2 linked regions of the Celeribacter indicus genome follow. The protein of the gene in region 2 interacts with the protein of the main gene of each other region in a pairwise test. Links are inferred from orthologs where the notes say so. Each region holds a gene or a part of one and is shown on either strand. Other genes may lie near its edges.

Region 1 (3,315 bases), 860 kb from region 2 along the record:
GTCGATCCGGCGGAACTGGTAATCCTTCAGGAGCTGCCAGGGCGTCCCGCGCGAGGAGAGGACGGTGGTCACGGCGCCGATGCCCATCGCGATCACCACGCCGAAATACCACCAGGACACGCCGGCGGCGAACATCACGATCGCGCCCCCGGCCATGAGGAGGATGGCCGTGCCGAGGTCGGGCTGCTTGAGCACGAGGACGGTGGGCAGAAGGATCAGGAGCACCGGGATGAGCACCCAGAGCGGGCGGGAGGCCTTTTCGACCGGGAGCCAGTCGTAATAGGCCGCGAGCAGCATCACGAGCGAGATCTTCATGAGTTCGGAGGGCTGGAGGCTCAGCGGGCCGAGGTCGATCCAGCGCTGTGCGCCCATGCCGACCTCCCCGAAGAATTCGACGAAGACCAGCAGGAGGAAGGAGCCGATATAGGCCACGCCCGCGATGTTGCGCCAGAACCAGATCGGCACCATGCCGATCATCAGCATGGCGATCATGCCGACCGCGAAACGCTTCATCTGCGGTTCGGCCCAAGGCTGGAACGAGCCGCCCGCGTTCGAATAGAGCATCAGGAAGCCGACGGCGGCCACCGCCGCGAGCAGCAGCACGAGCGGCCAGTTGACGTAGAGCACCTTTCGCAGCCCGGTCGGGATGGTCTTGAGATTGCTTTCGAGGTAGCTCATGCGCGGCTCTTCTCCGTGCCGTCCGCGATCCGGTCGCGCAGGGGCAGGGCGCGGAAGCGTTCGCTCACCGCGTTCTGGTCTGCCCTGGGATAGGCGGAGAGGGGCGGCACCGCCCCGTGCAGCGCGTAGAGCATCAGGTCGCGCGCCACCGGGGCCGCCACGGCGGAGCCGCCGCCGCCATGTTCGACGATCACGGAGACGGCGTAGCGCGGGCGTTCCATCGGGGCGAAGGCGACGAAGAGCGCGTGGTCGCGCTGGTCCCAGGGCACGTTCTTGTTGTCGACGACGGTGGAGCGGACCTGGGAGGTGCCGGTCTTGCCCGCCATGCGCATCGCGTCGTCGGCGACGCGCGAGGCATAGGCGGTGCCGCGGTTGGAGTTCAGCACCTCGAACATGCCCTGGCGCACGGCGCGGAGCTGGTTCTCGTTGAGGCCGAGCGGTCCGCCGCCCTTCACCGGCTGCTCGACGCCGTCGACGGATTTCAGGAGCCTCGGCTGGATTTCGCGGTTGGTCGCGATCCGCGCGGTCATCACCGCGAGCTGAAGCGGGGTGGCGAGCACGAATCCCTGGCCGATGGCCGCGTTGAGGCTGTCGCCCACGACCCATTCGGCGCCGCGCTTGGACAGTTTCCATTCCTTGTCGGGCATGAGTCCGGTGTTCATGCCGGGCAGGGGAATGTCATAGGTCTGCCCGAGGCCGAGCCGGCGGCCCATCGCGGCGATATTGTCGATGCCGGTGCGCTGGGCCATCTCGTAGTAATAGACGTCGCAGGAATGGCGCAGCGAGCCGACGAGGTTGAGGTTGCCGTGCCCGACCCGTTTCCAGCAGTGAAAGCGGCGTCCGCCGACCTCGGTATGGCCGAGGCAGCGCACGGTTTCGTCGGGCGTGACCACGCCGGCCTCGAGCGCGGCCAGGGCGGTCACCATCTTGAAGGTGGAGCCGGGCGGATAGGCGCCCTGCACCGCCTTCGAGGGCAGCGGCCGGTGGTCGTTTTCGAGCAGTTCCTTGTAGGCGGCGACGGAGATGCCGCGCACGAAGAGGTTCGGATCGAAGGCCGGGGTCGAACCGGCGGCGAGGATGTCGCCCGTCTCCACGTCGAGGATGACGGCGGAGGCGCTGTCGCCGCCGAGCCGGGCCTGGACGAATTCCTGCATCTTCAGGTCGAGCGTGAGCTGGAGGTTGGCGCCGGGATCGCCCTCGCGGCGGTCGAGTTCGCGGATGATCCGGCCATGGGCGTTCTGTTCGACGCGCAGGGTGCCCGCCTTGCCGCGCAGCACCTCCTCGAGCTGGCTTTCGACGCCGGATTTGCCGAGCTGGAATTTCGGGATGCGGTAGAGCGGGTCGATCGTCTCCATCTTCGACAGGTCGTAATCGGAGACCGGGCCGACATAGCCGACGAGATGGGCGAAATCGCCCTGCTGCGGGTAGTGGCGCGACAGGCCCACCTCCGGCGTGACGCCCGGCAGGGCGGGGCCGTTGGCGGAGACGGCGGAGAAGGCTTCCCAGCTCAGCCGGTCCGCGATCGTCACGGGGGCGGAGGGCCCGGCCTTGCGCAGTTCGTCGCGCACGCGCTCCTGCTCCTCGGGCGGCAGGCCGATGAGGCGTTCGAGTTCGACGAGGACCTGGTCGAGTTCGCTGGCGTCTTCCTTGCGGATCACGATGCGGAAGGTCTGTTCGTTCTCCGCGAGAAGCGCGCCGTTGCGGTCGTAGATCAGGCCGCGGGCGGGGGGCAGGAGCCGCATCTTGATCCGGTTCTCCTCGGCCAGGAGGCGGAACTGGTCGGCCTGGTCGACCTGCATGTAGCGCATGCGCAGGCCAAGCACCCCCATGAAGGCGACCTGGGCACCGCCGAGGAACAGCGCGCGGCGGGAGATCCTGCGGGCGGAGGTCGCGGTTTCCTGCGGGGAACGTCTCATCGCACATACCTCATCTCATCGGCCTCGGCGGGCGAGATCTTGGTGATTCCGAGCACCGAGCGGGAAAACAGGACAATGACAGGATAGGCGAGCAGGGTCGAGATCTGTCCGAGGATCGTGAGGCCCAGCGAGGTGCGGTCGACCATGAATGTGCCAAGCGCGAGGCGGTAGAGCACCGCCATGGCGAGCATGACGCCCGCAACCATGGCCCATTCCACGGCGAAGGGCATGTCGCGCGAGGTGGCCTCCCGGCGGCGGAGGAATTCGAGCCCGAGGATGGTGAGCGCGGACCACAGGCCAGGCGGGCGCAGGAAGATGAAATCCGCGGTCAGCATGACGGTGGCGACGAGCCAGACCGGCACGTAGTCGGGCCGGCGCAGCACCCAGGCGAAGGCGAAGCCCAGCAGCAGGTCCGGCCCCGGCCAGTGGCCGGAGCCGACGCGCACCGGCAGCAGGTAGACGAAGACGACAATGGCCGACAGCGCGAGAAAGCCCGCCCGATAGCTCCAGCGGCGCAGGGTGCGCGGATCAACCATCGGCCGCCCCTTCCTCCCCGGCGGTCCGGTCCGGCCCGGCCGGTTCGGTTTCGACGAAGGGGGTGAGCGGCCGCTCCGGCAGGATCAGCCCGCCGGGATCGGTGATCTGTTCGCTGACATGGGTGCGCAGCACGCGCAGGTAGTCGAGCCGCTCGTAATCCGCGGCGAGGATCACCCGGAGCCGC
Region 2 (3,436 bases):
GTCCGCCTCGCCGTCGAGCAGCGCCTCGAGCTCCTTCGCGGCGGCGGTCTCGGCAAGCGCCTTCAGCGCGGCCTCGGCATCGGCGACGACCTCCTCGTCCTCCTCCATCTCGCCCAGTTCGATGAGCTCGACATTGTCGCGCAGGTCCGTCTCGATGCTCTCGGCGGTCTTGAAGGCATCCATCAGGCCCTGCCGCTCGCGCATCAGCTTCTGCGCCCGCGCCGGATCGTCCCAGAGCGTCGGATCCTCGATCATCGCGTCGAATTCCTCGAGCCGGTGGGGCGCGGTCTCCCAATCCATCCGCTGCTTCAGCAGCGCGAGGGATTTTTCGATCTTGGCCACAACATTCTGGATTTCAGCGCGCAAGGGGATCACCTGTGAGATCGTCTTTTCGGGTCCGGTGAGAGATACGCGCAGGAGCGCCCGGACACAAGGGGGTGCCGTCCGGGGGCGACGAACAGCGCGGCGGGCGGGACCCGCTGCCCGCCGCGGCACCGGTCCCATGCCGCCTCAGTAGAGCCCGCCCGAAGACAGCGAGTTGATATTGGCCTTCTCCGGCACGGTGATGGTGCGTCCCGAACTCGTCTGCACCTCGCGCGTCCCGGTCCCGTCGCCCTCGTAGATGAGCGGGAGATCCGCCCCCATGGCAAAGCCGCCATCGTAGGTCAGGCCGAAGATCGGCTCCTCGCCGTCGCGGAAATATTCCGCCACCACGTTCGGCCCCGAGGCGCTGTCGGGCAGGCGCGCGCCGGTGAAGCGGTCGATCTTGATGAAATGGCCGCCCGGCGGGACCTTGAACTTGCCGCCGCCGTATTTCTTCACCGCCTCCTGCATGAACTCGTTAAACACCGGGCCGCAATATCCGCCGCCCGAGGCGCCGGGCATCGCGCGCGGCGTGTCGTAGCCGATATAGCAGCCTGCGACGATATTCGACGTGAAGCCGATGAACCAGGCGTCCTTGCCGTCGTTCGTCGTCCCGGTCTTGCCCGCCACCGGCACCGGCAGGTCCACACGCCCCGCCGCCGTACCGCGCTGCACCACGCCCTGCATCATCGAGGTGAGCTGATAGGCGGTGATCGCATTGATCATGCGCTCGCGGTTGGACACGATGGTCGGCGCCCGGCCCGGCGCGAGATTGGCGGTCTCGCATTCGGAACAGACCCGCTGGTCGTGCTTGTAGATCGTCCGCCCCCAGCGGTCCTGAACCCGGTCGACGAGCGTCGGCTCGACCCGCTCGCCGCCATTGGCGAACATCGCATAGGCCGACACCATCTTGAACACGGTCGTCTCCTCCGCCCCGAGCGCGGAGGCGAGGTACTGGCCCATGTGATCGTAGACGCCGAAGCGTTCGGCATAGCGCGCCACCGTGTCCATGCCGACCTCCTGGGCGAGGCGGATGGTCATCAGGTTGCGCGACTGTTCGATCCCGGTCCGAAGCGGCGTCGGGCCGTAATAGCGGTTCGAGGCGTTCTTCGGCCGCCAGACGCCCTGCGGCGTGTTCACCTCGATCGGGGCGTCGACGATGATCGTCGCGGGGGTGAAGCCGCTGTCGAGCGCCGCCGCATAGACGAAGGGCTTGAACGAGGAACCGGGCTGGCGCGTCGCCTGGGTGGCGCGGTTGAACACCGAATGCTGGTAGGAAAAGCCCCCCTGCATCGCGACGACGCGGCCAGTGTTGACGTCCATCGCGACGAAGGCGCCCTCGATCTGCGGCACCTGCCGCAGGCTCCAGCGGATGAGGTCGCCCTGCCCGTCGTCGCCGGAGGTCATGCGCCGGAGATGCACGACATCGCCGCGCGCGAAATTCTCCGCGAAGGAGCCGCGCATCCACTGGATGTCCTCGCGCGGGACCGAAACCTCGCCCACGCCATCCTCGACCATGACGGTCATCGCGCCGTCGCCGATCTGGTCCACCGCCCCGACATACCACCTGCCGTCGAGCGTGATGTCGCGTGCCACGCGCACGGCGGCGAGCGCCCCCTCCCATTTGCCCTCGTCGAGCGCGGCCGGCTCGATCGCCTCGCCCGTACCGCGCCAGCGCCCCGCGCCGCGGTCGAGCTGTTCGAGCCGGCGTTGCAGCGCATGGGCCGCGTTGGTCTGCATCTGCGGGTCGATGGTCGCGCGGATCGACAGGCCGCCCTCGAAGAATTCCTCCTCGCCGAAATCCTTCGACAGCTGGCGGCGGATCTCGTCGGTGAAATAGTCGCGCGGCGGCAGGGTCTCGCGATAGCTCGAATAATCGCCGGTCTGCACCGTGCGGATCGGTTCGAGCCGCGCCGCCTCGTACTCAGCCTGCGCCAGATAGCCGTTCTCGTACATTTCCCGCAGCACGTAGTTGCGCCGTTCGAGCGCGGCGTCGTAATTCTTCGCCGGGTTGTAGGAATAGGGCGCCTTCGGATGGATCGCGAGGAAGGCGGCCTCTTCGGGGGCGAGCTCCGAGAGCGTCTTGTTGAAATAGCTCTGCGCCGCCGCCGTCACCCCGAAGGAGCGCACACCGAGGTCGATCTCGTTGAGGTAGAGCCCGAGGATCTGGTCCTTCGTCAGCGTCTGTTCCAGCCGGTGCGCGAGGATCAGCTCCTTGATCTTGCGCTCTGCCGAACGGTCGGAGGACAGAAGGAAGTTCTTCATCACCTGCTGGGTGATGGTCGAGGCGCCGCGCAGCGGACCGCCCCGTGCCGCCTGCATCGCGGCCGCTGCCATGCCGCGCAGGTCATAGCCCCTGTGGTGGTAGAAATTCTTGTCCTCGGCGGAGATGAAGGCATGCTTCACGAGATCGGGGATCTCCTCGGGCGGGGTGTAGAGACGGCGCTCGCGGGCGAATTCGTCGATGATCCTGCCCTCGCCGCTGTAGATGCGCGAGATCGTCGGCGGCTGGTACTGTGCCAGCGCCTCGTGGTTGGGCAGGTCGCGGCCGTACATCCAGAAGATGCCGCCGATGACCAGCGCGAGCAGGAAGAGCCCGGTGGTGATCCATGAAAAGATCGTCCCGAAAAAGGAGAGGATGAAGCGAAGCACGCGAGAGGGCCCTTCCAGAAATCGTTTCCGCCGGACCCTGTGAAGGCGCGGATCCGGCATGAAGATCGGGCGCGCTGACTCGCAGGTCCGCGCGCATTTGGTCCTTCCTTATACAGCGCCGGACGCCGGGTCAAAACATCCCCTGCGCAAATGTGAGCAGAAAGGCGCCTTCCGTGAGCCCGCCCCTGCACCTGCCTCTTGCGGCGGCGCGTGGCGCGGCTTAACTGCCGGCCATGAGACCCGACATGATCCTCCCGACCTATGAGCGCCAGGCCGAGTTCTTCGATCGCGCCCGCTCCAAATCCCTGTTCGAGCGGCGCTGGCTCGACCGGCTCCTGGCGCATGCCCCGCAAGAGGGCGGCCGCCGCCGCGTGCTCGATCTCGGCTGCGGGTCGGGCCGGCCGATGGCGCAATATCTTTC

What was found.
Region 1: the proteins of P73_RS14625 (region 2) and mrdA interact in binary tests that used the Escherichia coli proteins (3 or more experiments, as listed by UniProt). The link is inferred for Celeribacter indicus from one-to-one orthologs.

What each region holds. Positions count from the first base shown.
Region 1 is NZ_CP004393.1:3,786,238-3,789,552, reverse strand. Bases 135-3,134 are described here. They hold mrdA (penicillin-binding protein 2), read right to left. Parts: upstream 2,595-3,134; coding sequence 675-2,594; downstream 135-674. Other genes in these bases: mreC (rod shape-determining protein MreC), read right to left, coding at 3,123-3,134; P73_RS18650 (hypothetical protein), read right to left, coding at 2,591-3,130; rodA (rod shape-determining protein RodA), read right to left, coding at 135-678. Also shown: more of rodA, read right to left, coding at 1-134; more of mreC, read right to left, coding at 3,135-3,315. UniProt on the Escherichia coli protein: Catalyzes cross-linking of the peptidoglycan cell wall. Responsible for the determination of the rod shape of the cell. Is probably required for lateral peptidoglycan synthesis and maintenance of the correct diameter during lateral and centripetal growth.
Region 2 is NZ_CP004393.1:2,924,371-2,927,806, forward strand. The notes cover bases 264-3,384. They hold P73_RS14625 (penicillin-binding protein 1A), read right to left. Parts: upstream 3,016-3,384; coding sequence 511-3,015; downstream 264-510. Other genes in these bases: prfB (peptide chain release factor 2), read right to left, coding at 264-366; P73_RS14630 (class I SAM-dependent methyltransferase), read left to right, coding at 3,261-3,384. Outside these bases: more of prfB, read right to left, coding at 1-263; more of P73_RS14630, read left to right, coding at 3,385-3,436. UniProt on the Escherichia coli protein: Cell wall formation. Synthesis of cross-linked peptidoglycan from the lipid intermediates.